DNA from 2 places in the Nitrospira sp. Nam74 genome. Region 2 is predicted to be linked to the other one. Evidence: riboswitches for the same ligand, from Rfam matches in the RefSeq annotation. Region 2 holds a riboswitch; the other holds the start of a gene.
What was found. Region 2 has a riboswitch for cobalamin ahead of ACWHYZ_RS06135 (ABC transporter substrate-binding protein). Riboswitches for the same ligand answer to the same signal wherever they lie in the genome.
Positions count from the first base shown of each region.

Region 1 (4,186 bases), 2.6 Mb from region 2:
TCACTCACCCTATTGCCGTGGCTTGCCGCCTCGAAGCGACGTGTGGCGGAGTGTCTCGGGAGCGCAGCCTTGGAGGCCGAAACTCGCCAAACGCAAATCGCCCTCTACTTGTCCGGGACCCTCCTGATCGGACTAGTCCTCAACGCCACGTTGGGATGGTGGTGGGCCGATCCGGTGGCCGCACTATCCATGGTGCCTGTGATGCTCCAGGAGGGCTGTCGTGCACTATTGGCACCGGGGTTCTTGCTGCAGCGGATCAGGTAATCCTCGAGCCAGGTGCGAGGTGTAGGGTTTCACAACACGTCTGCCGCTGAAAGTTCTTCCGCGATCACTTCGTTCCAGTCCCTGCCCTTGACGCGGTAGTAGCTCCCTCGGTCTCGGCCTTCTCGACGGTCCCGAAGGAGCGCCGCATCCGTGAGCAGCTTGAGATGAAATGGCAATCGTGATTGTCCGGGATTCATAGCATCCGTGAGTCCGCAGACGCAATGCTCCCCGCCTTTCAAGCGGTCGAGCAATGCCAGTCGTCTCTCGTCGGACAAGGCGTGAAAAAACAACGCCGTCTTCTTGAGTCGCATGGTAGGGGGCATGACCTACGATATATCAATAAATATTAATAGGCATGGTAGTCCTATAACGTCACTCTGATGCCGCCGTAGACAGACCGAATGGGTGTACCGAAGAAGAGGATTTCTTCGTACTTTTCATTGAAGAGATTATCGACGCGACCGTATACTTGGAACTGCTTGGTTACATTATAGGTAACCTGAGCATTCACGACTCCGAAGGGACTCATCTTCTGCGTATTCTCAGTATCATTGAATCGTGTTCCCACATACCGATATTCGACATTCAGAAGCAGACGTTCAAGGGGCTGATACCCCGCAATGATGCTCGCTTGATGGAGGGGCCAGCGAGGGAGCCGAAGACCGGTTGAAACATCCTTGGTCTGTGTGTAGGTATACTGGCCCTTCAGGCTAACATTATTGAACACTGCCAGTTGAAAACCGGCTTCCACCCCTTCACTTCTCGACTCTTGAATATTCTGAGGGCAGAATCCGAAGGTGGCAGGAGGACACGTGGCCGACGTCACGTTCACGATCTGATCGGTGAAGTGATTCCAGAAATAGCCGGCGTTGATCTGTAAGCGATCCTTGAACAGACGCTGCTCCACCCCCACATCCATGCTTTTGCTTTTTTCCGGTTTAAGATCGGGGTTGCCGAAGTTTTGGAAAAACAATTCGTTTAACGATGGAGCGCGAAATCCTGTCGCATAGCTACCGCGTATTTTTGTGCCTGTTTCGGGAATGAGATATCCCGCCGTGACGCGATAGGTGGTGGCGTCCCCGAATACGTTGTAGCTGTCTTGCCGTACACCGGCCGTCATCAACAGCCGCTCCCAAATATTCACGTGCGCTTCTGCAAACCCGGCATTCGACCTGAGAATTCTCTGAGGCTGGTCAGTGCCGAAGGATGACCCGGCATTTCCCAGTCCGTCACGGAATTGATATCCGGCTGTTAGGAGCAAGGGTTTCGCGATCTGGAAGTTGTGCTGCCATTCAAGTCGATGATTCAAAATCGAGATATCGGATGGAGAGGGAAACGGTGTACTCACGACCCCAGTCATGATCTCTCTCTGAAGCGTCCCGCTTGTAAATAAGACCCGTTGATCGGTCTGGGCCAATGTGAGCTTTTGCGACCACCAAGCAGTGATCGGCTGTTCGTACCTCGCACTGAGGGTCAGATTCCGGCTCGTCTGCTTGGAACCGAATACATCGAAGGCACTGTTGCCGAATGCGCTGTCCAGATTGACGTCTGAGTTCCACCAACGGAGACTAAATTCCAGCCGACCGTCTCTCGGTAGAGTCACCCCCAGCTTTGAAGAAGCCTGCCAGTTATGGAATCCATCTCGTTCGGCCGCGCCACGTCTATAGTTCACGGCGGAGAAATTACTCGTATCCCAGCGCGAGAGTGACATCGAGAAATCGACAGGCCCTCTGGCTCCTGACGCTTGTGCGCCTTCCCGAATGGTGGCAAAGGAACCATACTCAAAAAAGCTACTGACGGTCGGTTTCCCTGTGCCTCGCTTTGTAATAATGTTGATCACGCCGCCAATCGCATCCGATCCCCACAGCATGCTTTGAGCGCCCCGAAGAATTTCGATGCGTTCAATGTTCTCGGCTGTCAGGTTCGCAAAGTCGAAGGCGCTATCCGTCGGACTGTTCATGATGGTGCCGTCCAGCACTACCATGGTTTGAGCGCTGCTTGCTCCGCGCATTCGCACCTGTGCCAAAGTTCCCGGACCACCGTTAGAAAATGCCACGACACCTTGCGCAAGCCGGAGTGCATCGACGACGGTTTTGATTTTCCTTTGCTGCATCTCTTCTCCGGTAATCACCTCGACAGCACTCGTCACTTGGCTCGCAGGCAGCGGGGTCTTTGTCGCGCTGATGATGACGTCCTGAACTTCGATCGGCTTTTCCGCCGGTTCTTCGGCCGCCGCCCACTGAGCCCACCACGCACTGGAGCAACACATAATCATCAGCCCTGTTCGCACAATCTGATATGTCATACCCATCCCCTTATGCTCGAAGGATTGAACGGTATATCGGCAGTCCGGGTCTCCTGACTCGCGGATCGTCGCTTCCTTGCACCTTCCCATGGATCGACATCCACAGTGGCGTTATGGCAAGGTCACTCCCCGCTTACAGTGGCGGCACCGTGATGGTTTTGCACCATCTTCCCCGGCGCTACGGATTGTTGCTTTCCGCAGCTCGTTGAGAATCCTCTTAATCCATGACTACGTACCCTCCTAAAAATCCGATGAGTGGACCAACTACAAGCCTCCTTCTCCCTTCAGTTAACGTTGTTGCCCGTAGGGCCTCTCGTTCATCTCGCAGACGTGGACTCCAGAGGAGGCTGAGCGAATTTGATGTCGCTGAAATGACCCGCCCCGTCGACGCGACTGGTCGCACGCAAACCAGGTTCTGGACAGATTGACGCCTACCAGTTCTCAATAACACCCGATTCCTTGGAAACCACGTGTTTGGGTCGATCCACGCGAGAGGCGCGCGGACGGGCACAAAGATGGAACACTGAAGGCGAAGGAGATGGGTCAGTCTAGTAGGTCGAGCGCGGTTTCTGGTGAGCAACCGCCGACCAACGAGGCGAGCAATCAGATATCTAATGAGACGTACGCCGCAGAGAGGGCCGGGAGGTCGAGGACGTAATGCGGACAAATCAAAAATCCCCGGGGTCGATTCGCAAACGCGACCTCGAGGATTACTCCCGCCACGATCCTCACGCTTCTCTTCACCCCACGGAAGATTAGCAGTCTTTAGCTCCAGCCAGGTCTTCTGACTCCTGGTTCACTCACCGCCGACGTCTTCCCATTCGCGAGAACGAACAGTGACAGGTATAGTCGGCGGTGTCCCCAGTTACAGCGGCGGGACCGTGAAGGTTTGCACCCTCTTCCCTTAGACCGGAGTATTACGGGCGCACAGTAGAGGACGCGGACTTGTTCTGTCAAGTCTGAAGTCCATTGTCGATCAGTCTTCTGTATTCAGAAGCGAATCGAGTGTCCATCAAGTCGGCAGCGCACTTCGGGACATAGTGGAATTGCGCACTGCTGGATGGTATGTTGCATCCGCCGATGAGGGAATGATGAACTTGAACCGGCGCCAATTTCTCCAGGCAAGCGTGGGCGGCCTCGCGAGCACTCTTATTGCCCATACGGCAGGACTCGAAGCTGGATCGACTCGCACGTTGCGAATCGCCCTCCTCCATCTCGCGCCCAGAGCGGGCGACCTAGCGTACAACCGACGTCTCCTGGAAAAAGCTCTTGTCACCGCAGCGGAATGGCGCGCCGCATGGATCCTGACTCCCGAACTGAGCACCACTGGCTACACCTTCGCCGACGAGATCGGCACGGACTGGATCGTGCCTCAACCGGATCCTTGGATGAAGCATGTCTGTGGTTTGATCTCCCGTCTGAACGTCACGGTCTTCTTGTCCGTTCCGGAACGCGACCCGCATACTCAGAAGCTGCATAACTCTGTCTGCGTCATCGCGTCTGACGGCACTGTTATAGGCTGTCACCGCAAGATCAATACGCTCCGTGTCGGGTCAGAGTCGTGGTCGAATCCTGGGGAACGCGTCGTTCCCCTTCCCGTTCCTCCGTTCGATCTTG
Region 1 covers NZ_OZ224220.1:3,833,937-3,838,122, forward strand. Annotated here, with positions in the region: gene ACWHYZ_RS18025 (hypothetical protein) at 1-264, shown strand, start outside; gene ACWHYZ_RS18030 (metalloregulator ArsR/SmtB family transcription factor) at 294-575, opposite strand; gene ACWHYZ_RS18035 (TonB-dependent receptor plug domain-containing protein) at 629-2,569, opposite strand; cobalamin riboswitch at 2,598-2,790, opposite strand; cobalamin riboswitch at 3,327-3,497, opposite strand; gene ACWHYZ_RS18040 (carbon-nitrogen hydrolase family protein) at 3,658-4,186, shown strand, end outside.
Region 1: linked by a shared signal. The riboswitch ahead of ACWHYZ_RS18035 (TonB-dependent receptor plug domain-containing protein) and the one ahead of ACWHYZ_RS06135 (ABC transporter substrate-binding protein) in region 2 are both predicted to bind cobalamin.

Region 2 (4,186 bases):
TCATTGAGGAGGACCCCATGAAAAAGCTAATGTGGGCGGTCGTTGCAGTCATGTGTCTGGCAGGCTTTAGCTCACCGTCCTTTGCCGACGAGATGGGTAAGGGGAAGGGTGAGATGAAGGGCGAGATGAAAGGCGAAAAAGGAAAAACGGGCGAGAAAGGGGATAAGGGGAAGATGCAGGGCGAGGGCGGCACGATGAAAAGTGACATGGATAAGGGGGATAAGGACAAGATGAAGGGCGGCAAGTAGAGAAAGCGGACCCCACGTCTGGTCTTGCCAGGCACACAATAGACCGGAAGGCGGCCCGCCGGCTTGTAGCCAGCGGGCCGTTCTGTTTTTTAGTGACGGCTCGCTGAAGCGAGCCGGACCCCCCGATAAATGAAGAATATCAAGATACAGGAGCGTAGTCTTGCCGACTCCGATGCAACACATAGGAGTCTCGCTGATGCGAATGATCCGAAGATAGATGAGGGCAGTGTCGAGCGACCGCTGGAAGAAGACGGACAACACACCAGCTTGGCAGACGACGTTTCACTCACCGTGCCCGTCACTTCTGAAGTTGTCCAGGTGGATGCCTGCAACATCTCTGGCGAACCTGCTCAAGACGTACCTGCTAGTCCGGCTGTCGAGTACATCTATCGCCATCGTCTGCCGGTGCGTCTGACACATTGGCTGAATGTCGTCTGCCTTCCCATTCTTGTAATGAGCGGGCTGCAAATCTTCAATGCACACCAAGCGCTCTATTGGGGCGAGCGCTCGGATCGGGATCGTCCCCTATTGTCTATTATGGCCATGAGAATGGAGAACGGCGAGGTGAAAGGCATCACGACCGTCTTAGGCCATGCCTTCGATACCACCGGGGTGCTCGGATTCTCATCAGGGTCAGTTCGCGGATTTCCGTCATGGATGACGATCCCGAGCGGCAAATGGCTCGCCATGGGGCGGCAGTGGCATCTCTTCTTTGCATGGGTGTTTGTTGTCAACGGAGTGTTCTTCGCGCTCTATGCGCTGGTCAGCCGTCATTTCTGGCGAGACCTCTTTCCAAAACTCAAGGATCTTCGCGGGATCGGCCGTGAACTTGTCAATCACTTGAGGTTCCGCCATCCTCAGGGAGAGGAAGCGAAACACTATAACGTTCTGCAGAAACTCGCTTATACGGGGGTCGTTTTCGGATTGGCTCCTCTAATTGTCCTGACCGGTCTAACAATGTCACCGGCCATCGACGCGTCGTTTCCAGGACTGCTCAGTCTGTTCGGAGGTCGGCAGTCGGCCAGGACCATTCACTTTCTGGCATGTTTTGGTTTTATTGGTTTCGTGGCGGTGCATCTCTTGATGGTCGCGACAACCGGACTGAGGAACAACATCACTTCAATGGTGACCGGCTGGTTTCAAACCACGAAGGATGACGAGGCGCGAGATGCAAACCAATAGCAATGATCGCGTAATAGGTCGTCGCCGGCTGCTGGCCGGCGCTGTCCAGGCCGCTGGTCTTCTCTTGTTCGCAGGATGTGACAATTTATCACGCAGCGATTGGTTTACGAGCTTGCTCGGCAAGGCGGAAGGCCTGACTCAGCGCGCCCAACGACTGATCAGCACGAGAAAACCGACGGCAAAGGAGTTTACGGAAGCGGACCTTTCGAGCTTCTTCCCTCCGAACGGCACTCGCGATCCGGACAATCCTGAATATCAAAGGATGGTTCACAGTGGATTTGCGGACTGGAAACTGGAGGTCGGTGGACTCGTCCAACGACCTGCCACCTTCTCATTGGCAGCGCTGCGGGAACTCCCGTCACGTAGTCAGATCACGCGCCATGACTGTGTGGAAGGCTGGAGCGCCATCGGGAAATGGAGGGGCACGCAGTTGAGTCAAATTCTAGAACGGGTCCAGCCGTTACCCACCGCCCGCTACGTCGTCTTTCATTGCGCCGATCCTGACGATGATGGCACGTCTTATTACGAAAGCATCGACTTCGACGACGCTTTTCACCCGCAAACCCTCCTTGCCTATGAGATGAACGATCAGATTCTGCCCATCGCGCACGGCGCACCCATACGCCTCCGCGTGGAGCGCCAGCTCGGCTACAAGCACGCAAAGTACGTTATGCGGATCGAACTCGTGGAGAGCTTTGAGCGAATCGGTGGAGGAAGAGGGGGATATTGGGAAGATCAGGGGTATGAATGGTACGCGGGGATTTAGAGGATGTGAGAAAGCCTCCAATTGCTCTCGCGTTGACCCAAGCATTCGTCATCGAGATCAGTCCACATGTCTGGGGGCTGCCGATGATGGATTCCTGCAACGAATAGTCACTTTTCGAGCTTGACACGTCTGCCATGCGTTCACTACAGTGCCTCCCAGAGAGAACCTCTAGGCAAAGAGAAGAGGGTGCGAATCCCTCGCGGTCCCGCCGCTGTAACTGGGGACGAAAACCGCATAGATGTCACTGTTCGCTGAGGAGCGAATGGGAAGACGCGGCGAGTAGGGGGATCCAGAAGTCAGAATCCATGCCTAAAGGGGATGACCAACTTTCCCTCGTGGGGTGGGGAAGGGTGAGGAACGAAGACGGGAGCAATCCTCTGGGTCTCTAACGCGTACTGACCCCGAGGGTTTTCGTTTGCTCTTGCGACTCGTTCGGTCTTCCCTCATTGTCCTGATCGGATTATTCTCGGTCCCGATCCCCCTGTTTCTTTACGGCATCGCCTACCCGACCCAACCGCTGACGATTCGCGACGACCTCGATCGATCGATTCAATTTGTGAAAGCGCCCATGCGCGTCGTCTCCCTCGCCCCAAGCATCACGGAGATGTTGTTCGCCCTCGGTCTCGATCGCGAGATCATCGCCGTGACGGAGTTCTGCGACTATCCTCCACCGGCACGTCTGAAACAGAAAGTGGGGTATTCGAACCCAAGCATCGAAGCCATCGTGGCGCTCAATCCGGATCTCATCATCGCGCCCCGGGAATTTCTCCGCGCCGACCTTGTCGGGAAAGTAGAGCAACTTCAGATCCCTCTCGTCGTGCTCTCCGCCAACTCGGTGGCCGATATTACGACGCATCTCGCGAAGCTGGGAGCCATCTTCGGGCGTGCATCCCAAGCGGACGCGGCGATTGCACATGTGCAACAGCGCATCGACGCAATCCGCCGGACCACAGCAGGGCGTCCCGGCGTGCGGGTGCTCTACGTGCTCAACAGTCACCCGCTGATTACGGTGGGGCCCGGCAGCTTTATCCATGAGCTCATCGGCTTGGCGGGCGGGATCAATATTGCCGGCAATACGGCCACGCCCTATCCGCGTCTCAACATGGAAGTGGTGTTGCGAGAAGATCCTGATGTCCTGGTATTTCCCGTCGGCAAGGTCGAGAGCGTGCCAGTGAGCGAGCAACAAGTGTGGCAACAATGGCCGGCTCTGTCTGCCGTGAAGCATGAACAGTTGCGGCATGTCCCCTCGGATCTCTTGAATCGTCCTGGTCCCCGGATTGGTGACGGGCTGGAAGCGCTTGCACGGGCGATTCATCCGGAAGCCTTCACGGGAGCATCAGCTCGTTGAGCCGCATGAAGACCCTTGCGGAGCCAGAAGTGTCTGAGCGCGTTACGGCAGGGAACCCTGGTTCCGTTCATGGGGCGTCCATTGGCTTGAGTACTACCAGTGACGCCATGGTCGGTCGTGGACAACGAGGCCTCTACATTGTTGTCAGTCTCTCGATCGCCTTGGCTCTTCTTGTCGTCCTTTGTCTTCAAGTCGGAAGCCAGTATATCGATCCCATCACAATACTGTCGTTACTTGGCCACGCGATCCAGAGTGGGGACGTGAGTCGCGAGTCGATAGGGACCACGGGGACAATTCTGTTCCATGTTCGATTGCCCCGCGTGCTGTTGAGCATCATCGTTGGGGCCAGCCTCGCATCCGTCGGTGCCGTGCTCCAAGCGCTCTTGCGTAATCCGCTTGCGGACCCTTATGTCCTGGGCATTTCTTCCGGATCGGCGCTCGGCGCCTCTTTAGCGATGTTGTTCGGCATCGGCACCTCCTTTCTGGCATTGACAGCGTTGCCGCTCTGTGGATTTGCGGGCGGGTTGATCTCGCTCATCGTGGTCTATCGAATCGGCTCCTCGGGGGGTCGTCTTCCCGTCCACAGTTTGCTCCTGGCAGGAGTCATCCTCAATGCGATTTTCACGGCTCTCATTATGTTTA
Region 2 covers NZ_OZ224220.1:1,268,134-1,272,319, forward strand. Annotated here, with positions in the region: gene ACWHYZ_RS06120 (hypothetical protein) at 18-248, shown strand; gene ACWHYZ_RS06125 (cytochrome b/b6 domain-containing protein) at 633-1,430, shown strand; gene ACWHYZ_RS06130 (molybdopterin-binding protein) at 1,417-2,196, shown strand; cobalamin riboswitch at 2,327-2,523, shown strand; gene ACWHYZ_RS06135 (ABC transporter substrate-binding protein) at 2,612-3,544, shown strand; gene ACWHYZ_RS06140 (FecCD family ABC transporter permease) at 3,574-4,186, shown strand, end outside.